Regions from separate parts of the Streptomyces sp. NBC_00820 genome, predicted to be linked through region 2. Evidence: riboswitches for the same ligand, from Rfam matches in the RefSeq annotation. Region 2 holds a riboswitch; the other holds the start of a gene.
The links. Region 2 has a riboswitch for glycine ahead of gcvT (glycine cleavage system aminomethyltransferase GcvT). Riboswitches for the same ligand answer to the same signal wherever they lie in the genome.

Region 1 (12,040 bases), 4.2 Mb from region 2:
ATGACGGCGATGAGGAAGCGCAGCCGGTCCTTGCGCCGGGCGGGGTCGAACCCGGGGCCCGCGTCCACCAGTACGTCGTACAGGCGCGGTCCGGTGAACCGGTGCCGCTGGATGCCACTGGTGGAGCAGTCGAAGCTGACGTCCGCCCTGTGCTGCGGCCAGCGGAAAAGGTCCGGAACGGCCAGCCGCGCGGGCCGGGCCAGATCGCCGTTCAGGTCGAGTTGCGCGAGCTTCACCTGCGACCACCTCCCGTGATTGCCTACCCGCGCAATGGCCCTGCACAAACGCATATGCCAGCCCTAAACCACAACCTTCCAGCTCATGCGATGCGACAGAGGGATTACGTCTGGCAAATGCGGCAGTATTATCGTCACGTGGCCGACCCCCGGCCCTGGAAGGGCGAGCCAGCTGTTCCATACGTTTCGAGGAGTAGATACGTGATGACCCGTTCCACGCGCCGGACCCGCCTGATGCAGCTGACCGGCGTGGGAGCCATCGCCCTGATGGCGCTGAGCGCTTGCTCCTCCTCCAGCGACTCGTCCACCCCCAAGTCGGACCAGTCCGACTCCGCGGCGGCCGGTTCCGCCTCCCCCAAGCTCTCGGGCACCGTCACCGTGTTCGCGGCCGCCTCGCTGAAGGAGAGCTTCACTACGCTCGGCAAGGAGTTCGAGCAGCAGCACCCGGGCACCAGGGTGAGCTTCAACTTCGGCGGCAGCGACAGCCTCGCCGCGAGCATCACCAGCGGCGCCCCGGCGGACGTCTTCGCCGCCGCCAGCCCCAAGACGATGAAGATCGTGACGGACAAGAGCGACGCCGTCGGCACCCCGGCCACCTTCGTCCGCAACCAGCTGGAGATCGCCACCCTGCCGGGAAACCCCGACAAGGTGTCCTCGCTGAAGGACCTCACCAAGTCCGGCATGAAGGTTGTCCTGTGCGACAAGACAGTGCCGTGCGGCGCCGCCGCGCAGAAGGCGCTGGACGCCAGCCACCTCAAGCTCACCCCGGTCTCCTACGAGCAGGACGTCAAGGCCGCCCTGAACAAGGTGGAGCTGAAGGAGGCCGACGCCGCGGTCGTCTACAAGACCGACGTGAAGGCCGCCGGCGACAAGGTGGAGGGCGTGGAATTCCCCGAGTCGGCGAACGCGATCAACGACTACCCGATCGCGCTGCTGAAGGACTCGAAGAACGCGGATGCCGCCAAGGCGTTCATCGCCCTCGTGCAGTCCGCCGATGGTCAGAAGGTGCTCAACCAGGCCGGGTTCCTCAAGCCGTGACCTCACTCGACAAGGCCCGCGCCGCGGCCGGCCCCCGCACAGGTCGGCCGCGGCGCGGCCGCGTCGGCAGGGGCCGGCGCGGTGTCCCGCTCCCCCTGCTCGTGCCGGGCCTGATGGCCCTGGCGTTCCTCCTGCTGCCGCTCGCCGCGCTGCTCATCCGCGCACCCTGGGGCAGCATGCCGGAGCAGCTGACCAGCACCGAGGTGTGGCAGGCGCTCCAGCTGTCCCTGATCAGCGCCACCCTGGCCACCGCGGTGGCGCTGGTGCTGGGCGTACCGCTGGCATGGCTGCTGGCGCGCACGCACTTCCCCGGCCGCGGGTTCGTCCGCGCCCTGGTGACGCTGCCCCTGGTCCTGCCGCCGGTGGTCGGCGGTGTGGCACTGCTGCTCGCCCTCGGCCGCAACGGGGTCGTCGGCCAGTGGCTCGACGCCTGGTTCGGTATCACCCTGCCGTTCACGACCACCGGAGTCGTGATCGCCGAGGCGTTCGTCGCGATGCCGTTCCTGGTCATCAGCGTCGAGGGCACCCTGCGGGCCGCCGACCCGCGCTTCGAGGAGGCGGCCACCACGCTCGGCGCCTCCCGCTTCACCGCGTTCCGCCGGGTCACCCTGCCGCTCATCGCCCCCGGCATCGCCGCGGGCGCCGTCCTGGCCTGGGCACGCGCGCTCGGCGAGTTCGGCGCGACGATCACCTTCGCCGGCAACTTTCCCGGCCGTACCCAGACGATGCCGCTCGCGGTCTACCTCGCCATGCAGAACGACCCCGAGGCCGCCATCGCCCTCAGCCTGGTCCTGCTGACCGTGTCGATCGCGGTGCTGGCGGGGCTGCGGGACCGCTGGATGACAGGAGCGTGACGGTGCGGCGAGGATGGAGGACGCCCGTTGCGACCGTGCCGTTGGAGGACACCCGCTTCATGACCGACACCGACGCGCCCACGGCCGGCCTGGAGACCACGGGCGAGCAGGGGCTCGACGCCCGTCTGGTCGTCGACCGCGGCGCCTTCCGGCTGGACGTGGCCCTGTCCGCCGCGCCCGGGGACGTCGTGGCGCTGCTCGGCCCCAACGGTGCCGGCAAGACCACCGCCCTGCGCGCGCTGGCGGGCCTGGTCCCGCTCGGCGACGGGCACCTGCGGCTGGACGGCGACTCACTGGAGCGCACCCCGCCGGAGGACCGTCCGGTCGGCGTGGTCTTCCAGGACTATCTGCTCTTCCCGCACCTGTCCGCGCTGGACAACGTGGCCTTCGGGCCGCGCTGCCAGGGCGTCCGCAAGGGCGAGGCGCGGGCGCAGGCCGCCGTCTGGCTGGACCGGATGGGGCTCGCCGACCATGCCGGCGCCAAGCCCCGCCGTCTCTCCGGCGGTCAGGCCCAGCGCGTCGCCCTGGCCCGCGCGCTGGCCACCCGGCCCCGGCTGCTGCTCCTGGACGAGCCGCTCGCGGCCCTGGACGCCCGTACCCGCCTGGAGGTCCGCGCCCAGCTGCGCCGGCACCTCGCCGAGTTCGAGGCCGTCGCCGTACTGGTCACGCACGATCCGCTGGACGCCATGGTGCTCGCCGACCGGCTCGTGGTCATCGAGAACGGCCGGATCGTGCAGGAGGGCACCCCCTCCGACATCGCCCGCCGTCCGCGCACGGACTACATCGCGCAGCTCGTCGGCCTCAACCTGTACCGCGGCCAGGCCGAGGGGCACACCGTACGGCTGGACGCCGGGCCCTCGATCACGACCACGGAAGACCTGTCCGGACCGGCGTTCGTGGCCTTCCCGCCGGTCGCGGTCACCCTCTTCCAGGAGCGGCCCACCGGCGCCAGCGCACGCAATGTGTGGCGCTGCGAGGTCGCCGGCCTGGAGACCCACGGCGACCAGATCCGCGTCGACCTGGCCGGCGAGCTCTCCCTGGCCGCCGACCTCACCACGGTCGCCGCCGCCGAACTGGACCTGCACCCTGGTACGCCGGTCTGGGCGACCGTCAAGGCGACGCAGACCCACGCGTATCCCGCCTGAGCCATGTGACGGCCTGCCGCACACTACGGTGTGCGTTCATGACCATGAGCATCCGTAATCAGCTGCCCGGCACCGTCACGGCGATCCAGTCGGGCGAGGCCATGGCGACCGTCAGGATCCGGCTCACCGGCGGCCGGCACCTGACCGCGGCGATCACCCTGGACGCCGTCAAGGACCTCGGGCTGTCCGAGGGCTCCCGCGTGCGTGCCCTGGTGAAGTCGACCGAGGTGTCGCTCGCCACGGAGCCGCTGGAGCACGTCTCGATCCGCAACCAGCTGCCCGGCACCGTCAGCGACGTCTCCTGCGGCGCGGCCATGGCCACGGTCAAGGTCACGGTCGACGGCGGCGAACTCACCTCCGCCATCACCCAGGAGTCCGCGCAGGACCTGGGCCTGAAGGCCGGTGACCCGGTGGTGGCCCTGATCAAGTCGACCGAGGTGTCACTGGCGACCGACTGAACCGAGGTGTCACCGGCGAGCGACTGATACGGGTGAGGCCCCGCCCGGGTGTCCGGGCGGGGCCTCACCTCTGCCGTCATCCGGTCCCTGCGGGACCGCGCGCAGCCGGTCAGTCCTCGTACGCGTCCAGGGGCGGGCAGGAGCACACCAGGTTGCGGTCGCCGAAGGCCTGGTCGATGCGGCGCACCGGCGGCCAGTACTTGTCGGCGGCCGAGACACCGGCCGGGAAGACGGCCTCGTCACGGGTGTAGGCGTGCGTCCACTCGCCACCGAGCGCGGCGGCGGTGTGCGGGGCGCCCCGCAGCGGGTTGTCCTCCGCGGGCCACACACCGGAACCGACCTTGTCGATCTCGGCGCGGATGGCGATCATCGCGTCGCAGAACCGGTCCAGCTCGCCGAGGTCCTCCGACTCGGTCGGCTCGATCATCAGCGTGCCGGCCACCGGGAAGGACATGGTCGGCGCGTGGAAGCCGTAGTCGATCAGGCGCTTGGCCACGTCGTCCACGCTCACGCCGGTCGCCTTGGTCAGCGGGCGCAGGTCGACGATGCACTCGTGCGCGACGAGGCCGGCGGGACCGGTGTAGAGCACCGGGTAGTGCGGCTCCAGGCGCTTGGCGATGTAGTTGGCGGAGAGCACGGCGACCTGGGTGGCCCGCTTCAGACCCTCGCCGCCCATCAGGCGGACGTACGCCCACGAGATCGGCAGGATGCCCGCGCTGCCCCACGGCGCCGCGGAGATCGGGCCGACGCCCGTCTCCGGGCCTGCGGCCGGCTGGAGCGGGTGGTTCGGCAGGTACGGCGCCAGGTGCGCGCGGACCGCGACCGGGCCGACGCCGGGGCCGCCGCCGCCGTGCGGGATGCAGAAGGTCTTGTGCAGGTTGAGGTGGGAGACGTCGCCGCCGAAGTGGCCGGGCTTGGCGAGGCCGACCAGGGCGTTGAGGTTGGCGCCGTCGACGTACACCTGGCCGCCCGCGTCGTGGACCTGGGCGCAGATGTCGGCGACGTGCTCCTCGAAGACGCCGTGCGTCGAGGGGTAGGTGATCATCAGCACGGCGAGCTCGTCGCGGTGCTGCTCGATCTTGGCGCGCAGGTCCTCGACGTCGATCTCGCCGTCCTCGGCGGTCTTCACGACGACGACCTTCATGCCGGCCATCACCGCGCTGGCCGCGTTGGTGCCGTGCGCGGAGGAGGGGATGAGGCAGACGGTGCGCTGCTCGTCACCGTTGCCACGGTGGTAGCCCCGTACGGCCAGCAGCCCGGCCAGCTCGCCCTGCGAACCGGCGTTCGGCTGGAGGGAGACCTTGTCGTAGCCGGTGACCTCGGCGAGGCGCTCCTCCAGCTCGCGGATGAGCGTGAGGTAGCCCTCGGCCTGCTCGGCGGGCACGAAGGGGTGCAGCTGGCCGAACTCGGGCCAGGTGACCGGCTCCATCTCGGTGGTCGCGTTGAGCTTCATGGTGCAGGAGCCCAGCGGGATCATGCCGCGGTCGAGCGCGTAGTCGCGGTCGGACAGCTTGCGCAGGTAGCGCAGCATGGCCGTCTCGGAGCGGTGCTCGTGGAAGACGGGGTGCGTCAGGTAGTCGTCGGTGCGCAGCAGCGCCTCGGGCAGCGCCTCACCGGCGGCCGCGTCCAGCGCCGCCACGTCGCCCTCGATGCCGAACGCGGAGAGGACGGCGCCCAGCTGGGCCCGGTTGGTGGTCTCGTCGCAGGCCATGGAGACGTGGTCGGCGTCGACGAGACGCAGGTTGACCCCGTTCTCACGGGCCGCTGCGACGACTTCGCCGGCCTTGCCGGGCACGCGCGCGGTGAGGGTGTCGAAGTAGGCGCCGTGGACGATCTCGACGCCGGCCTGCCTGAGGCCCTCGGCGAGGATCGCGGCGTAGCGGTGGGTGCGGCGGGCGATCGTCCGCAGGCCCTCGGGGCCGTGGTAGACGGCGTACATGCCGGCCATCACGGCGAGCAGCACCTGCGCGGTGCAGATGTTACTGGTGGCCTTCTCCCGGCGGATGTGCTGCTCACGGGTCTGCAGGGCCAGGCGGTAGGCGCGGTGCCCGTCGGCGTCGACGGAGACGCCCACGAGCCGGCCGGGCAGGCTGCGCGCGAACTTCTCGTGCACCGCCATGTAGCCGGCGTGCGGCCCGCCGAAGCCCATCGGCACGCCGAAGCGCTGGGTCGTACCGATCGCGATGTCAGCGCCCAGCTCGCCCGGCGAGGTGAGCAGGGTGAGGGCGAGCAGGTCGGCGGCGACGGTGACGAGGGCGCCCAGCTCGTGCGCCTGGTCGATGACCGGCTTCAGGTCGCGTACGGCACCGGAGGCGCCCGGGTACTGCAGGAGCACGCCGTTGATGTCCCGCTCGGCGATGCCGGCCGGGATGCCGTCGCTGAGGTCGGCGACGACGACCTCGACGCCGGTCGGCTCGGCACGCGTCTCGATGACGGCAATGGTCTGCGGCAGCGTGTCCGCGTCGACCAGGAACAGGCCCTTCTTGTTCTTGCCCATGCGGCGGGAGAGCGCCATCGCCTCGGCGGCGGCGGTGCCCTCGTCGAGGAGGGAGGCGCCGGAGGTGGGCAGGCCGGTCAGTTCGGCGACCGTCGTCTGGAAGTTCAGCAGGGCCTCCAGACGGCCCTGGGAGATCTCCGGCTGGTACGGCGTGTAGGCCGTGTACCAGGCGGGGTTCTCCATGACGTTGCGCAGGATCACGGGCGGGGTGAAGGTGCCGTGGTAGCCGAGCCCGATCATGGAGCCGAGGACCTGGTTGCGGTCGGCGAGCGAGCGCAGCTCGGCGAGCACCTCGGCCTCGGTGCGGGCGCCCGGGAGGTCCAGGGCGTCGGCGTTCTTGATCACATCCGGGACCGCGGCGGCGGTCAGCTCGTCGAGGGAGCCGTAACCGACCTGCGCGAGCATCTTGGCCCGCGACTCCTGGTCGGGGCCGATGTGGCGCTGCTCGAAGGGGATGCCCGCTTCGAGCTCGGAGAGCGGAATGCGATGGGCGGTCATGTACGGAGGCCTCCTGGTCTGACGCGACCTGCGAGGGGCACCTCGGCGCGGGTGCCCGGACGGCCTCCCCCTCTGTCATCTCGAACCTGAGAGCTTCACCGGGCGCCCGAGGGTCCCGGCTTTCACCGTCGGTGAGGACGGGAGTTGTCGACGCCCGCCCTGCTTTCCAGAGTGACCTCGTCCGTGCGGTACGGGGGCCTGAGAGATTCCGGGGAGGAGTTGCTCCTTCGGCGCCTCCGAGTGCTCGGAGGACTCTCCCGCACGGGGTCAGCAGCCGTTGTCAGACTACCAGCGAGGTCAACGCCGCAGGCCTCGAGTGGCCGCCTCCTTCAATGTGCTCTTTCGTAGTGCTTACGGATGAGTTGCGACCACGTGGAGGGAGAGGGACCGTGCAGACCGACATCGATCCGCGCAACCTGATCGGCCGCAGGGCGTTCGACCGCAACGGCACCAAGATCGGCACCATCGACGAGGTGTATCTCGACGACGCGACGGGCGTGCCGGAGTGGGCGGCCATACGCACCGGTCTGTTCTCCCGGGACGCCTTCGTCCCGCTGGAGCCCAGCGAACTGGTCGAGGGCACCCTCAGAGTCCCCTTCGACCGCGCGCTCATCAAGGACGCCCCCGACTTCGGCGTCGGCCGCCACCTCTCCCCCGACCAGGAACTGCAGCTCTACCACCACTACGGCCTGGACGTGGCCGCGGCGCCCGGCGTACCCGACCGCGACTTCGGCAAACTGGCGGGCACCGAGGAGACCTGAGCCGACCGCCTCCGCCCACAGCGCCTCCCGAGCGGTACGGGGAAGGCGCTCTGAGCCACGACCCGGCCACACCCGGCACACCCCGGCCACGGACCGCCACGGACCGCTGCAGACCGCTCCACATCGGTCACCCTTCGATCCCCCACGGGTCACCCACCGGTCACCCCTCGGTGCTCACCTCGTCCGGCACCAGCACCAGCGGCAGCGGATCCGCCGGCTCCAGACCCGGATCGTCGACCCGGAAGGTACGGATCCGCCCCGGCGGCGACTGCGGTGTCTCGAAGCGCACGGTGACCCGGCCCAGGCCGCTGCCCTGCACCCAGCCGTGTCCGTACTCCGTGTGCCGGACGTCGTGCCCGGCACGCCATTGCCGCTCGGCCTCCTCCGGCGGCTCCTGCGCCGTCTCCGGCACCGTCTCCTGCGGCTCGGTGGCCCTGAGGTCACCCGCCGCCTGGGCGAACAGGTCCTCCTGGGTGTAGTCGGCGAGCCCGGAGACGCCCACGCCGAGCAGCCGTACCCCGCCGGTGGTGTCGACGGACTCCAGCAGCCGCGCGGCCGCCTCGCGGATCACGGCCGGATCGTCCGTGGGGCCCCGGAGCGTCTCGGAGCGCGTCAGCGTCGAGAAGTCGTAGCGGCGCACCTTCAGCACGATGGTCCGTCCCGACAGGCCTGCCCCGCGCAGCCGGCCCACGCACCGGTCGGCGAGCCGCTGCACCTCCAGGCCCACTCGCAGCCGGTCGTGGATGTCGACGTCGTAGGTGTCCTCGACCGACACCGACTTGGCCTCGCGCTCGGCCACCACGGGCCGGTCGTCGCGCGCCAGCGCCATGGCGTACAGGGCGTGCCCGTGGGCCTTGCCGACGATCCGGACGAGTTCGTCCTCACCCGCCTCGGCGAGTTCCTGGACCGTGGTGATCCCGGCCCGCCGCAGATGGTCCCCGGTGGCCGGCCCCACCCCGGGCAGCGTACGCACCGACATCGGGCCCAGCAGCGCCCGCTCGGTCCCGGGCTCGATGAGCACGAGTCCGTCGGGCTTGGCCTGCTCCGAGGCGATCTTGGCGAGCATCTTGCAGGCGGCCAGCCCCACGGACCCGGTCAGCCCCGTGGCCGCCCGTATGTCCGCGCGCAGCGTGATCCCGGCCCGCCGCGCCGACTCCTCGTCCGAGGCCGCGTGCCCGGCCTCCAGATCCACGAACGCCTCGTCCAGGCTCAGCGGCTCCACCAGCGGGGACAGCTCCCGCAGCAGGGCCATCACGCGCTCGCTGACCGACCGGTACAGGGAGAAGCGCGGCACGAGGTACGCGGCGTTGGGCGCGAGCCTGCGCGCCTGGGCCATGGGCATCGCCGAGTGCACCCCGAACACCCGTGCCTCGTACGACGCGGTGGCCACCACACCGCGCGGTCCGAGCCCGCCCACGACGACGGCCTTCCCGCGCAGACTCGGCTTGGACGCCTGCTCCACCGAGGCGAAGAAGGCATCCATGTCGAGATGCAGGATCGTGGGCGTGTTTCTCACATGTCCGATGCTGCACCACACCACTGACAATGCCGCGGCGCGGGACACCCGGAGCGGCGCCGCGGCCGGGCCGATCGCCCGGCCGGCCCCGCGATCAAGGGACCTCCTGGTCGAGACAGCCCACGCTCAGGCACCTGGCCGTCAGGGCAGCTCGCCGTCAGGGCACCTGGCCGTCACAGCACCCCGTGCTCAGACCGCCCGGTTGCGCCGCCGCGCCAGTTCGTCCGCGGGGTTCTGCCCGACCAGCGTCTCCCCGGTGTCGACGCGCTCACCGTGCAGCTGCGAGAGCGCGCTCTCCACGTCCCGCCACACCACGCCCACCGCGATCCCGAAGATGCCCTGGCCGCCCTGGAGCAGGGCGTGGACCTCGTCCGGGGAAGTGCACTCGTAGACCGTGGCACCGTCGCTCATGAGCGTCATCCGCTCGAGATCACGGAATCCGCGTTCCCTGAGGTGCTGCACGGTCGTACGGATGTTCTGCAACGAGACACCCGTGTCGAGGAAGCGCTTGACGATCTTCAGGACCACGACGTCCCGGAAGCTGTACAGACGCTGCGTGCCCGACCCGTGGGCGGGCCGCACGCTCGGCTCGACCAGCCCCGTGCGGGCCCAGTAGTCGAGTTGCCTGTAGGTGATCCCCGCGGCCGCGCAGGCCGTGGGACCGCGATAGCCGATCTCCTCGGACACCATGGACGCCGCCCCTTCGCCGTCGGGCACCGCCGTCGGCCGCTGCGGAGCGGGATCGGCCGCGCCGCCCTGAAGCCGGTACGGCCCGCTCGCCCCGAAACCGGGTCCGGGGGCACCCCCAGCCGTACCGTCGCCGCTGGTTCTCACGCCGACCTCCGTCCTTGACCTGCCTGCTCGACGGTAGGCAGTCACCAGGGGTGCGTCAACGATCGCCACACTCGGCACGCCGAGTGATAATCACCCTAGGAGTGGTTTCCCGTGTCCCACCGCGGGGAAAGGCTAGCCGAATGCCGTCGCGGGAGGACGTAGGACTCTCTCACGGTCCGGTGGCAATTGCCATCCCGCAGGCCCCGCCGACAGCCCGCCCAGGCCGCCGGCATGTCGCGCTCGTCCCGGTCCGGTCCGGTCCGGTCCGCACGGCCGGCCCGGCTCACTGGCTGCTGGTGCCGAAGTCCTCGGGCGAGATCTGGTCGAGGAACTCGCGGAACTTCTCCACCTCGTCCTCCTGCTCGTCCGGAATGGCGATGCCCGCGTCGTCGAGCACCGTGTCACTGCCGAAGATGGGGGTTCCGGTGCGCAGGGCCAGCGCTATGGCGTCGGACGGACGGGCGCTCACCTCGACCCCGCTGGCGAAGACCAGCTCCGCGTAGAAGACGCCCTCACGCAGATCGGTGATGCGCACTTCGGTCAGCTCCTGGCCGACGGCCTCCAGCACGTCCTTGAACAGGTCGTGGGTCAGCGGTCGCGCGGGGGCCATGCCCTGCTGGGCGAAGGCGATCGCCGTCGCCTCACCCGGCCCGATCCAGATGGGGAGGTAACGGTCGCCCCCCACTTCGCGCAGGAGCACGATCGGTTGGTTGGAGGGCATCTCGACCCGGACACCTACGACATCGAGCTCGTTCACACAGCAACCCTAGGCCGTGCTCGGGACGTTTGGGTAGTCGGGCCGGGAACAGGTGCCCGATCCGGGCCGTCGGCAGGCCCGCCGGTCAGGGCAGCCGCACCCCGAGAGCGGTCTTCACCATCGCCGCGTGCAGCCGCACCGTGAGCTGGGCCAGCTCCTTGGTACGAGCCTCGGCGTGTGCCCTGGTCTGCGGGTTGCGGTGGCGCTTGAGTGGGGCCACCACCTGGTCGACCAGCCCCGCCTCACGGTCGGCGGCCGCCTTCATCACCCGCAGGTGGCGCGGCTCGATCCCGAACCGGCCCAGTTCGGCCACGAGAGCGGCCACGGTGACGGCCTCGGCGTCGTACGCCCCGTCCTCCAGCGGAGCGATGATCCCGTAGGACTCCCACTCCTTCAGCTCACCCTCACCGATGTCCGCCGCCGCCATCAGCTCGGCGCGGCCCACCCGGGCGACCGTGGGCCCCTCGGCCGGCCGCGGCGCGTCGTCCTCCCAGGTGCGCTGGCGACCCACCACGGGCAGCTGCACGGCCTCACCGCGCTCCATGGCGTCCAGATGCTCACGGATCACCTTGAGCGGCAGATAGTGGTCCCGCTGCATCCTCAGGACATGACCGAGGCGCTCGACGTCCCCGGCGCTGAACTTGCGGTACCCCGAGGGGGTCCGCTGCGGCTCGATGAGCCCCTCCGCCTCCAGAAAACGGATCTTGGAGATGGTGACTTCGGGGAACTCGTCGCGCAGCGCGTTCAGCACCGTGCCGATGCTCATCAGCCCACCGTCCCTGGCGGCGGTACCGCTTCCGGCACCGCCGCTCGGTGTTTGAAGCATGGACCTTCCCTGGGGTCCCCCGGACGGAGTCCGGGGAGGTCAGATGCCCTGCCGGCTCGAGTAGAAGACCAGCCGGTACTTGCCGATCTGCACCTCGTCACCGTTCGACAGAGCGACCTGGTCGATCGGCTCACGGTTGACGTACGTACCGTTCAGGCTGCCGACGTCGGCCACCGTGAACGAACCGTCCGGAGAGCGCCGGAACTCCACGTGCCGGCGCGAGACCGTCACGTCGTCCAGGAAGATGTCGCTCTGCGGATGACGGCCGGCCGTGGTCAGGTCGCCGTCCAGCAGGAAGCGGCTGCCCGAGTTCGGTCCCCGGCGCACCACCAGCAGCGCCGAGCCCTGCGGCAGCGCGTCGACGGCCGCCTGCGCCTCGGGCGAGAGCATCGGCACCGCCGTCTGGCCGGTGACCTCCGCGTCGTAGGCCTCGATGCCGGAGATGGAGATCGTGGACGTGGTCTCCGAGGCACGCTCGGGCGCCACTCCGGCCCGCAGCGGCGCACCACAGTGGGAGCAGAAACGCGCGTTCTCCGCGTTGCGGTTACCGCACCTCGTACACACCAGGACCGACATGGACGGATCCTCCTGCCGCGGAAGCCCCGCGGGGGCGTTGGACG
Region 2 (12,040 bases):
GCGGCGGTGACGGCCTTGACCGCGGCCATGCCGTTGCGCTCGATGCAGGGGATCTGGACGAGGCCGCCCACGGGGTCGCAGGTGAGGCCCAGGTTGTGTTCCATGCCGATCTCGGCGGCGTTCTCGACCTGCTCCGGGGAGCCGCCCAGGACCTCGGCCAGCGCGCCCGCGGCCATGGAGCAGGCGGAGCCGACCTCGCCCTGGCAGCCGACCTCGGCGCCGGAGATGGAGGCGTTCTCCTTGAAGAGCATGCCGATGGCGCCGGCGGCCAGGAGGAAGCGGACGACGCCGTCCTCGTCGGCTCCCGGGACGAAGTTGATGTAGTAGTGCAGGACCGCCGGGATGATGCCGGCCGCGCCGTTCGTGGGGGCGGTGACGACGCGGCCGCCCGCCGCGTTCTCCTCGTTGACCGCCATCGCGTAGAGCGTGATCCACTCCATCGCGTGCGCCAGCGGGTCGCCCTCGGCGCGCAGCTGGCGGGCGGTTATGGCGGCCCTGCGGCGGACCTTCAGGCCGCCGGGCAGGATGCCCTCGCGGGACATGCCCCGCGACACGCACTCGCGCATGACCCGCCAGATCTCCAGCAGGCCCGCCCGGATCTCCTCCTCCGAGCGCCAGGCCCGCTCGTTCTCCAGCATCAGCGAGGAGATCGACAGACCCGTCTCCTTCGTCAGGCGCAGCAGCTCGTCGCCCGTGCGGAAGGGGTACTTCAGGACGGTGTCGTCCAGCACGATGCGGTCCGCGCCGACCGCCTCCTCGTCCACGACGAAGCCGCCGCCGACCGAGTAGTACGTCTTGGTGAGCAGCTCCGCGCCCGAGGCGTCGTACGCCCACAGGGTCATGCCGTTGGCGTGGTACGGCAGCGCCTTGCGGCGGTGCAGGACCAGGTCGTCGTCGAAGGAGAAGGTGATCTCGCGCTCGCCGAGCAGGCTGAGCCGGCCCGCCTCCTTGATGCCCCGCACCCGCTCGTCGGCGCCCTCCACGTCGACCGTGCGCGGGGAGGCGCCCTCCAGGCCGAGCAGCACCGCCTTCGGGGTGCCGTGGCCGTGGCCGGTCGCGCCGAGCGAGCCGTACAGCTCGCAGCGCACGGACGCCACCGAGCCGAGCAGGTCCTCGTTGCGCAGGCGGCGCGCGAACATGCGCGCGGCGCGCATCGGGCCGACCGTATGAGAGCTGGACGGGCCGATGCCGATCGAGAACAGGTCGAAGACCGAGACGGCCACGGGTGACTCCTCAATGCAGGGTGGTGCTGGGGCGGTGCGGGGACGGCATCGCGCACACCGTCCAGTGTGCGCGATGCCGGATGAAACGGACTTACTTGTTCAGGCCCGGGTACAGCGGGTACTTCGCGGCCAGGGCCGTGACCCGGGCCTTGAGGGCCTCCGCGTTCGCCTCGTACGACGGCTTCAGCGTCTCGGCGATCACGTCCGCGACCTCGGCGAAGTCCTCGGCGGTGAAGCCGCGGGTGGCCAGGGCGGGCGTGCCGATCCGCAGACCGGACGTGACCATCGGCGGGCGCGGGTCGTTCGGGACCGCGTTGCGGTTGACCGTGATGCCGACCTCGTGGAGGCGGTCCTCGGCCTGCTGCCCGTCCAGCTCGGAGTCGCGCAGGTCGACCAGGAGCAGGTGCACGTCCGTCCCGCCGGACAGGACGTTCACGCCGGCCTCGCGGGTGTCCGCCGCCGTCAGCCGCTCGGCGAGGATCTTCGCGCCCTCGACCGTACGGCGCTGGCGCTCCTTGAACTCCTCGCCCGCGGCGACCTTGAAGGAGACCGCCTTGGCCGCGATCACGTGCTCCAGGGGGCCGCCCTGGAAGCCCGGGAAGACGGACGAGTTCAGCTTCTTCGCGAAGTCCTTCTTGGCGAGGATGATGCCGCCGCGCGGACCGCCGAGCGTCTTGTGGGTCGTGGAGGTGACCACGTCCGCGTACTCGACCGGGTTCGGGTGCAGACCGGCGGCGACCAGGCCCGCGAAGTGCGCCATGTCGACCCACAGGAACGCCCCGACCTCGTCGGCGATCCGGCGGAACTCGGCGAAGTCCAGCTGGCGCGGGTACGCCGACCAGCCGGCGATGATCACCTTGGGGCGGTGCTCCTTGGCGAGCCGCTCGACCTCGGCCATGTCGACCAGGCCGGCGTCGTCCACGTGGTACGCGACCACGTCGAACTGCTTGCCCGAGAAGTTCAGCCGCATCCCGTGGGTCAGGTGGCCGCCGTGCGCCAGGTCCAGGCCGAGGATGGTGTCCCCTGGCTGGGCCAGCGCGAACAGGGCCGCCTGGTTGGCGGAGGCGCCGGAGTGGGGCTGCACGTTGGCGTACTCGGCGCCGAACAGCTCCTTGACCCGGTCGATGGCGATCTGCTCGGCGACGTCGACGTGCTCGCAGCCGCCGTAGTAGCGGCGGCCCGGGTAGCCCTCGGCGTACTTGTTGGTCAGGACCGAACCCTGGGCCTCCATCACCGCGAGCGGCGCGAAGTTCTCGGAGGCGATCATCTCCAGCGTCGACTGCTGACGCAGCAGCTCCGCGTCGACCGCCGCGGCGATCTCCGGGTCCAGCTCGTGCAGGGGCGTGTTCAGAACGGTCATACGACTACGACTCCCTCAGCCGGCGTTCTGGGCGGTGTACTCGTCGGCGGAGAGCAGGTCGCCCGGCTCCTCCGCCACGCGGACCTTGAACAGCCATCCGCCCTCGAAGGGGGCGGAGTTCACCAGGGACGGGTCGTCGACGACGTCCTGGTTGGCCTCCGTGACCACACCGGTGACCGGCGAGTACAGGTCGGACACGGACTTGGTCGACTCCAGCTCGCCGCAGGTCTCCCCCGCGGTCACCTCGGAGCCGACCTCGGGAAGCTGGGCGAAGACGACATCGCCGAGCGCGTTGGCCGCGTACTCGGTGATGCCGACCGTCGAGACGCCGTCCTCGGCGCCCGACAGCCACTCGTGCTCCTTGCTGTAGCGCAGCTGCTGCGGGTTGCTCATGGCCTGAATTCTCCTGTACGCGGGGAGGTGCTGGTCAAAAGGGAAGTACTGAAACCGCTGGTGAGCGGGCGAATGTGCGCAGGGTCACGTACGGCGTCCGGCTTGATCGCGCGACCGCGCCCCAGCCTGCTGGGGCAGGTTGCCGGTGTCCACTTATCCGTGTGCCCCGTACGCCACGTGCGCTTCGGGTGTCTTGCGCGCCACGTGTGCTTCGTGTGGCCCGTACGGCACGCGTGTTTCGCGCGGCGGCCCGGCGCGGGCCGGCCTGGGGCCTGGCCCGCCGGTCACGGGTCCGTGACCGTGTCACCGGTCCCGGCCCGCTCCCGCGTCGCCGCTCGCGCGCAGGGGGCTACTTCTGCCGCTTGTAGAACGGCAGCGCGACGACCTCGTACGGTTCGTGGCTGCCCCGGATGTCCACGCCGACACCCTCGGTGCCCGGTGCCGCGTGCGCCGCGTCGACGTACGCCATGGCGATGGGCTTGCCCAGGGTGGGGGAGGGGGCGCCGGAGGTGACCTCGCCGATCACCTCGCCGCCGGCGACGACGGCGTACCCGGCGCGCGGCACCCGGCGGCCCTCGGCGATCAACCCGACCAGGACGCGCGGCGGGTTCTGCTCGGCCCGCGCGGCGGCCTCGGTCAGCGCCTCGCGGCCCACGAAGTCGCCGTCCTTCTCGAACTTCACCACCCGGCCGAGCCCGGCGTCGAACGGCGTCAGGGACGTCGTCAGCTCGTGCCCGTACAGCGGCATGCCCGCCTCCAGGCGCAGGGTGTCCCGGCAGGACAGGCCGCACGGCACCAGGCCGACGTCCTCGCCCGCCCGGGTCAGGGCCTGCCACAGCTCCACGGCGTGCTCCGGCTTCACGAACAGCTCGAAGCCGTCCTCGCCGGTGTAGCCGGTGCGGGCGATCAGCGCCGGGACGCCGGCGACGGTGCCGGGCAGGCCCGCGTAGTACTTCAGGCCGTCCAGGTCGGCGTCCGTGAGGGACTTCAGGATGCCGGGGGACTCGGGGCCCTGGACGGCGAGGAGCGCGTAGGCGTCACGGTCGTCGCGGACCTCGGCGTCGAAGCCCGCGGCCCGCTCGGTCAGCGCGTCGAGGACGACCTGCGCGTTGGAGGCGTTGGCGACGACCATGTACGTGGACGAACCGGCCTCGGCCTCGGCCAGCCGGTAGACGATCAGGTCGTCCAGGATGCCGCCGTCGGCCTGGCAGATCATCGTGTAGCGGGCGCGGCCGACACCGATCGAGGCGATGTTGCCGACGAGGGCGTGGTTGAGGAGGGCGGCCGCCTCGGGGCCGGTGACCGTGATCTCGCCCATGTGCGAGAGGTCGAAGAGACCGGCCCGGGTGCGCACCGCGACGTGCTCGTCGCGCTCGGAGCCGTACCGCAGGGGCATGTCCCAGCCGGCGAAATCGGTCATGGTGGCGCCCAGTTCGCGATGCAGGGCATCGAGAGCGGTACGGCGGGGCTGACGGGATTCGGTACTGCTCATCGGTCGGTCGTCTCCCAGAGGCATGACGGGCGAGGAAGGTCCTCCCCATCTGTCATCGGAACCTGAGAGGTTCGCCATGACCACCGGCTCGGGAAGAGCCGCGGGTCACGACTTGCACCTTGGGTGGGGCCACTGTCGCAGCGGCCCGCTTTTCAGATGTGCCTCGCCCGCGCGGTAACGGGGCCTGAGAGATTCAAGGGAGGGACTTGCTCCTTCGGCGCCCCAGCGAGACATGCTGCCGGGGACTCTCCCGCGCGGATTCAAACGGCCGGTATGCAGTTGGCGCGCACATCATTGCACGCCCCGGCCCGCCCCTGAAGGGCACGTCAGTTGTAACCGATCCGTGGCAGTACGCGCACCGAACCGCCGGACATCGCGCATTACCTTCTCTTTACATTACGAGGGCAGGGATCCCCCGAGCCCACAGGGGAGGACGATCACGGTGAACAGGACCACGGCGTACGCCGCCACCACCGGCATCGCGGTGCCGAAGCAGCCCTCCGCCCCCGCCCGCGAGCGCCTGGCCGGGCGGCCGTCCGCGGCCGTCCGCGACCTGCGCGACCACGCCGGGCACAGCCCGCACACCCTGCACTTCGGCCCCAGGGACCTGGTGGTGATCACCGGGCTGCCCGGCAGCGGCAAGTCCACCCTGATGCACCGCGTGGTCACCGGCCCCCGCGTCGACTCCCAGGACGCCCGCGACCGCTGGGACGCCCGCGCCCCCCGCCTCCTGCCGTACGCGCTCTACCGCCCCCTGGTCCGCCTCGCCCACTACGCCGGGCTGCGCCGCGCCCTGCGCGGCGGCGAGGGAGTGGTCGTGCACGACTGCGGCACCCAGGCCTGGGTGCGCGCGTGGCTGGCCCGCGAGGCCCGCCGCCGCGGCGGCACCCTGCACCTGCTCCTCCTGGACGTCTCCGCCGGCACCGCCCGGGAGGGCCAGCGCGAGCGCGGCCGCGAGGTGTCCCGGTACGCCTTCAGCCGCCACCGCCGTACGAACGCCCGGCTGCTGCGCGCGGTGGAGCGGGGCGAACCGCCCGCCGGGTGCGGCTCGGCGGTGCTGCTGGACCGGGACGCGGTGGACGTCCTGCGGCGGATCGTGTTCACCGGGGGTGGCTCTGTCACCGGCACCGGCTAGCCTTTTGAGCCACAGCATGGTTCCCAGCAGGCGGTAGGCACATGGACTTCCCGGCGGACTTCCCCGCTGACTTCCCGGCACAGGCGCATCCCCACCCGCACGGCGGGTGGCCCGGCAACGAACTGGAGGAGGTGCTCTCGGCCTCCGTCGGCATCCCCTCGGCGGGCGGACGGATCGTCGAGGTCCTGGGCCGCAGCCTCGTCTGGGTCCCGCTGCCCAACGGCGGCTCCCCCGAAAGCAGTTCGCTCGACCTGCCCACCCTCGACATCGAAGGCCAGGTGTACGTCCCGGTCTTCAGTTCCGAGGAACAGTTCCGGCAGGTGGTCGGCTCCCACATGTCGTTCACCATCGCCCCGGCCGTGGAGTTCGCCCGCGGCCTGCCGCCGCAGGCGGGCATCGCCGTCAACCCCGGCGGTGTGGTCGGCGTCCCGCTGCCGCCGGAGGCGGTCGCCGAGCTGTGCCGTTCGGGCCACAGCCCGCTGGAGGGCCTCGGCGGCGGCGGCCGGGTCCGCCTGTACGAGCCCGACTGGCAGGACGACCCGGTCGACTTCCTCGCCGCGGCGTCCGCCGAGTTCGCCGCGACGGGCGTGGTCCGCACCGCCCGCCGCTGCCTGGCCGCCATCGAGACGGCCGACCCGGTGATGTTCGTCGGCGTCGAACTCTCCTCGTGGGAAGGCGACCTGCGCGCCCTCCCCCTGGAGGCCCTCGGCAGGGCCCTCGGCAAGGTCCCGGTCCCGTGGCCGGTCAACCTGGTCCTCCTGGACGTCACCGAGGACCCGGTGGCGGAGTGGCTCAAGACCAACGTGCGCCCCTTCCACCAAAACGGGCACTGAAGTTCCACCGAAGCGGGCACTGAAGCACCTCAGGGGCACGGGGAACTGCGCGACGTGCCACAACGCACCGGTACTCGCGCACGGACCCGAGGTCCTGGCCCGGCAGGCGCTTAAGCTGTCTCCCAAACGAGGGGCAATCCAAGAAGGGCCGGTACGACAGGTGAGCGCGAGCCACAGCGGCAGCGTCGAGCACATGCTGCGCCAGGTCACCCCCGGGCGCTACGACGCCTACGAGGCATTGCTGCGCGCCCTCGCCACTCCCTCCTCCGGCCAGATCTGGATGCTCCTGTGGCACGGCCAGGCCGGCTCCCCGGACGCGCAGTACGGGAACATGGAGGTCGAAGGCCTCGGCTACGCCCCCTGTGTGACGTCCGCGCAGGAACTCTCGGCCAGTGGCTGGAACCGGTCCTACGAGGTGGTCGACGGCCTCGACGTGGCCCGCACCCTCTACCCCGACCACTACGGCCTCTGGCTCAACCCGCACGCCCCCGGCGGCGGCGTCGGCGTCCCCTGGCTGGACCTGCGCCGCATCGCCACCGGCCTGGACCGCCAGCCGGCCGGCCCGCTCCGCCTCTCCGAACCCGCCATCGAGGTCCCGCAGTTCTACGCCCTGCTCGCGCAGAACGCCCACCGCACCCCCGCGCTGCGCGCCCTGCGCCGCGCCTGGGTGCAGCCCACGCTCGGGGCGCCGTACCTCGCCATCGGCCTGGACGTGTACGACGCCTCACCGGCCGCCGTCGACTCGGTCCGGGCGATGATGCAGAGCTCCGTCGGCGCGGTACCCGAGGGCCTGCCCGTCTCCACGGTCGTGATGACCGACGACTACGACCCGGTAGTCATGTGGATGCGCGCCAACTCCCGGCCGTTCTACGACCGCGACGCCCACGCCGCGCCCCAGCCTCAGGTCCTGCCCCAGACCCAGGCTCCGGCCCCGGGGTACGGCTACCCGCCGGTGCACGGCGGCTACTGAGTCAAATACCTGCGCGGGAAAAGGCTTTGCACTCGGTCACCACCGAACTCGCCCACTCCGCACACATCTTCGCGCGTAGACACCGATCGGTCCGCCCCATTCGCGCCGAATCGACACCTTGCCCCAACTGGACCCTGTCCGTTACCCGTTACCCAGAGATCGGATAACGGAACCCCCAGCAACGCATCACGTTTGCGCATACTTTCGCCGCCAGCTCTGGCGGCTGATCGCAACCACACTGAAGACTCCCGAGTCAAGACGCGAGGTTGTGATGACCTCGTGGTCGAGTGCAAGTCGACAAAGCCGCAATCTGCGGCGAGCACAGGCCGGTCACCACCGGCGAGAGGGGTCGGGTCACTGTGACCGCACCGATCGAGACCACCGATACGGCAGCCGAGACACAGCCGGAAGCTGTCCTCGCCGGTGTCGGTAAGGGGCAGATCGAGGGTCGTTCCCTTGGACAGATCGCCTGGACCCGGTTCAAGAAGGACAGAGCCGCCGTCGCCGGCGCCGTCATCGTGATTCTGCTGGTCCTCCTCGCGGTCCTCTCGCGTCCCCTCCAGTCCGTGTTCGGGCTCGACCCCAACGCCTTCCACCAGGACCTCATCGACGCCAACACCTCGCTGCCCAAGGGCGCCTGGGGCGGCATGAGCGGCGACCACCTCCTCGGCCTGGACCCGAAGTTCGGCCGGGACATCGCCACCCGCATCCTCGAGGGCTCCTGGGTCTCGCTGGTGGTCGCGTTCGGTGCCACGGTCCTGTCCAACGTGATCGGCGCGATCATGGGCGTCGTCGCGGGTTACTACGGCGGCCGGGTCGACTCGGTCATCAGCCGCCTGATGGACACCTTCCTGGCCTTCCCCCTCCTGCTGTTCGCGATCGCCATCTCCGCCACCCTTCAGGGCGGCGCCTTCGGCCTGAACGGCCTGCCGCTCCACCTGAGCGTGCTCATCTTCGTCATCGGCTTCTTCAACTGGCCCTACCTGGGCCGGATCGTGCGCGGCCAGACCCTCGCCCTGCGGGAGCGCGAGTTCGTCGACGCCTCCCGCGGCATGGGTGCCCGCGGCCCGTACATCCTCTTCCGCGAGCTGATGCCGAACCTGGTCGGCCCGATCATCGTCTACTCGACGCTGCTGATCCCGACCAACATCCTCTTCGAGGCCTCCCTGAGCTTCCTCGGCGTCGGTATCCAGCCGCCGCAGGCCTCGTGGGGCGGCATGCTCCGCGAAGCGGTGACCTACTACCAGGTCGATCCCGAGTACATGATCGTGCCCGGTCTCGCCATCTTCGTGACTGTCCTGGCGTTCAACCTGCTCGGTGACGGTCTGCGTGATGCTCTCGACCCGCGCAGCCGCTGAGGCCCGCGTCCGAGAGCCCAATAAGTTTCCGACAATGGAGGGGAAAACGCCCATCATGCGAAGGTCAGCGCTGGCCGCGATCGCGGCCATCGGCACCGCCAGCCTGTTTCTTGCGGGTTGCAGCAAGGCCGATGACAACAAGAACGAGAACGGCACCAAGTCGGCCGGCGCCAACGCCGCGACCAAGGGCGTCGTCAACGCCTCCGACAAGAAGGGCGGGACGCTCACCTACGAGCTGTCCGACGTCCCGGACTCGTTCGACCCCGGTAACACTTACTACGCCTACATGTACAACCTCAGCCGGCTGTACGCCCGCCCGCTGATGACCTTCCAGCCCGGTGCGGGCGAGAAGGGCAACACCCTCGTCCCGGACCTCGCGGCGAGCAAGGGTGCCCCGAGCGACGGCGGCAAGACCTGGACGTACAAGCTGCGTGCGGGCCTGAAGTACGAGGACGGCTCGCCGATCACCTCGAAGGACGTCAAGTACGCCGTCGAGCGCTCCAACTTCGCGCGTGACGTGCTCTCCCTCGGCCCGAACTACTTCCAGCAGTTCATGGCCGGCGGCGACAAGTACAAGGGCCCCTACAAGGACAAGAACGCCAAGGGCCTGTCCTCCATCGAGACGCCGGACGACACCACCATCGTCTTCCACCTGAAGCAGGCCTTCCAGGAGTTCGACTACCTGGTCGCCGCCCCGCAGACGGCTCCGGTGCCCCAGGCCAAGGACAAGGGCGTCGACTACGTCAAGAGCATCGTGTCCTCGGGTTCCTACAAGTTCCAGAGCTACGAGGACGGCAAGCAGGCCGTGCTCGTGCGCAACGAGAACTGGGACGCGAAGACCGACCCGCTGCGCAAGCAGCTGCCGGACAAGATCGTCGTCAAGCTGAAGGTCAACCCGGAGACCATCGACCAGGACGTCCTCGCCGGCAACGCGATCGACCTGGCCGGTACGGGTGTCCAGGCCTCCACGCAGGCCAAGGTGCTCACCGACGCGAGCCAGAAGGCCAACACGGACAACACCTACGGTGGCCGCCTGGTCTACATGGCGATCAACACCAAGGTGAAGCCGTTCGACAAGGTCGAGTGCCGCAAGGCCGTCCAGTTCGCGATCGACAAGGTCTCGGTGCAGACCGCCGAGGGCGGCCCGATCCGCGGTGACGTCGCCTCCACGGTCCTGCCTCCGGACATCCCGGGCTACGAGAAGTCGGACGTCTACGCCTCCGCCGGCAGCAAGGGCGACACGGCCAAGGCCAAGGAGCAGCTGAAGGCCTGCGGCAAGTCGTCGATCTCGACGAACATCTCGGCCCGCTCGGACCGTCCGCAGGAGATCGACGCCGCCACGGCGATCATCAACTCGCTGAAGGCCGTCGGCATCACCGCCAGCCTGAAGCAGTACCCGTCCGGCAAGTACTTCACCGACTACGCGGGTGTGCCGAAGTTCGCCACGAAGCAGAACATCGGCCTGGAGATGATGCAGTGGGGTGCCGACTGGCCCTCCGGCTACGGCTTCCTGCAGCAGATCCTGAACGGCAAGGCGATCAGCCAGTCCGGTAACACCAACCTGTCGCAGTACGACAACAAGGACGTCAACGACCTGCTCGGCAAGGCGATCGGCACCGAGGACAACGCCGCGCGCAACAGCCTCTACACGCAGATCGACAAGAAGACCATGGACGACGCCGTCCTCGTCCCGCTGACCTACTTCAAGGTCCTGCTGGCCCGCCCGCAGAGCTACACCAACCTGGTGTCCACCGCGGCGTTCAGCGGTCAGTACGACTACCTCAACATCGGCGTCGCGTCGAAGTAGCAGCCCCGGAAGGCAGGTGAAGGCATTGGTGCCCGCGGGCTTTGCGGCCCGCGGGCACCAGCGCCGATCCCCGTGATCTCGTACATCCTCCGCCGGACGTTCGCGGCACTCGTGCTGCTGCTGGTCGTCTCCGCGGTCACCTTCGCCATCTTCTTCCTGCTGCCACGGCTCGTGGGGCAGACAGCGGATCAGCTGGCGCAGCAGTACATCGGCAAGAGCCCGTCGAAGGCGGACATCGTCGCTGTCAAGCACAACCTCGGTCTGGACCAGCCCGTCTACGTCCAGTACTGGCACTTCATCAAGGGGATCGTGGCCGGCGCCACCTACGACCTCGGCCCCACCACGGTGCACTGTGACGCACCCTGCTTCGGTTACTCGTTCAAGAACCACCAGGCAGTGTGGCCGGAGCTCGTCTCCCGTCTTCCGATCACCCTCTCGCTCGCCGTGGGTGCCGCCGTACTGTGGCTGCTCTCGGGCGTGGTGGCCGGCGTCATCTCGGCACTGAGGCCGCGTTCGTACCTCGACCGGACCTTCATGGGCATCGCGCTCACCGGCGTGTCGCTGCCCATGTTCTTCACGGGCAACCTGGCGCTCCTGCTCTTCCACTTCAAGTGGCCGATCTTCGGGAACGACTACGTCCCGCTCACCGAGAACCCCTCGCAGTGGGCCAACACCCTGTTCCCGGCCTGGTGTTCACTCGCGCTGCTGTACTCCGCCATCTACGCGCGGCTCACCCGCTCGGGCATGCTGGAGACGATGAACGAGGACTTCATCCGCACGGCCCGTGCCAAGGGTCTGCGTGAGCGCAACGTCGTGGTCCGGCACGGACTGCGCGCCGCTCTCACGCCGATCATCACCGTGTTCGGCATGGACATCGGCCTGCTGCTCGGCGGTGCCGTGATCACGGAGTCGGTGTTCTCGCTGCAGGGCATCGGTCAGTACGCCGTGCAGGGCATCACCGACAACGACCTGCCGAAGATCCTCGGCGTGACGCTGCTCGCCGCCTTCTTCGTCGTCATCGCAAATCTCCTGGTGGACGTGCTCTACGCCGCCGCCGACCCGCGGGTGAGGCTCTCGTGACCGAACTCTCCAAGTCCGGTGCGGCCGTGGGGGAGCCCACCTCCGACCGCCGGACGCCCGAAGCCTTCCTCGAGGTCCGCGACCTCAAGGTGCACTTCCCCACCGACGACGGCCTGGTCAAGTCCGTCGACGGGCTCAGCTTCTCGCTGGAGAAGGGCCGGACCCTCGCCGTCGTCGGCGAGTCCGGCTCCGGCAAGTCGGTCACCTCGCAGGCCATCATGGGCCTGCACCGGCTCGGCACCCGCGGCAAGAACGTCCAGATGTCCGGCGAGATCTGGCTGGACGGCAAGGAACTGGTCGGCGCCTCCCCGGACGAGGTGCGCAAGCTCCGCGGCCGCGAGATGGCGATGATCTTCCAGGACCCGCTGTCCGCGATGCACCCGTACTAC

Region 1: linked by a shared signal. The riboswitch ahead of gcvP (aminomethyl-transferring glycine dehydrogenase) and the one ahead of gcvT (glycine cleavage system aminomethyltransferase GcvT) in region 2 are both predicted to bind glycine.

The regions. Positions count from the first base shown of each region.
Region 1 is NZ_CP108882.1:1,434,243-1,446,282, forward strand. Features, by position in the region: partial or broken gene OIB37_RS06635 (hypothetical protein) at 1-290, opposite strand, end outside; gene modA (molybdate ABC transporter substrate-binding protein) at 441-1,274, shown strand; gene OIB37_RS06645 (ABC transporter permease) at 1,271-2,128, shown strand; gene OIB37_RS06650 (ABC transporter ATP-binding protein) at 2,188-3,273, shown strand; gene OIB37_RS06655 (TOBE domain-containing protein) at 3,312-3,731, shown strand; gene gcvP (aminomethyl-transferring glycine dehydrogenase) at 3,841-6,726, opposite strand; glycine riboswitch at 6,903-6,996, opposite strand; gene OIB37_RS06665 (PRC-barrel domain-containing protein) at 7,116-7,487, shown strand; gene OIB37_RS06670 (DNA polymerase IV) at 7,648-9,003, opposite strand; gene OIB37_RS06675 (MerR family transcriptional regulator) at 9,193-9,837, opposite strand; gene OIB37_RS06680 (bifunctional nuclease family protein) at 10,121-10,594, opposite strand; gene ftsR (transcriptional regulator FtsR) at 10,680-11,420, opposite strand; gene OIB37_RS06690 (FHA domain-containing protein) at 11,460-12,040, opposite strand, start outside.
Region 2 is NZ_CP108882.1:5,621,916-5,633,955, forward strand. Features, by position in the region: gene OIB37_RS25510 (L-serine ammonia-lyase) at 1-1,223, opposite strand, end outside; gene glyA (serine hydroxymethyltransferase) at 1,315-2,583, opposite strand; gene gcvH (glycine cleavage system protein GcvH) at 2,599-2,976, opposite strand; gene gcvT (glycine cleavage system aminomethyltransferase GcvT) at 3,326-4,468, opposite strand; glycine riboswitch at 4,508-4,630, opposite strand; glycine riboswitch at 4,631-4,731, opposite strand; gene OIB37_RS25530 (AAA family ATPase) at 4,911-5,603, shown strand; gene OIB37_RS25535 (enhanced serine sensitivity protein SseB) at 5,645-6,436, shown strand; gene OIB37_RS25540 (enhanced serine sensitivity protein SseB C-terminal domain-containing protein) at 6,630-7,406, shown strand; gene OIB37_RS25545 (ABC transporter permease) at 7,766-8,764, shown strand; gene OIB37_RS25550 (ABC transporter substrate-binding protein) at 8,820-10,571, shown strand; gene OIB37_RS25555 (ABC transporter permease) at 10,644-11,651, shown strand; gene OIB37_RS25560 (ABC transporter ATP-binding protein) at 11,648-12,040, shown strand, end outside.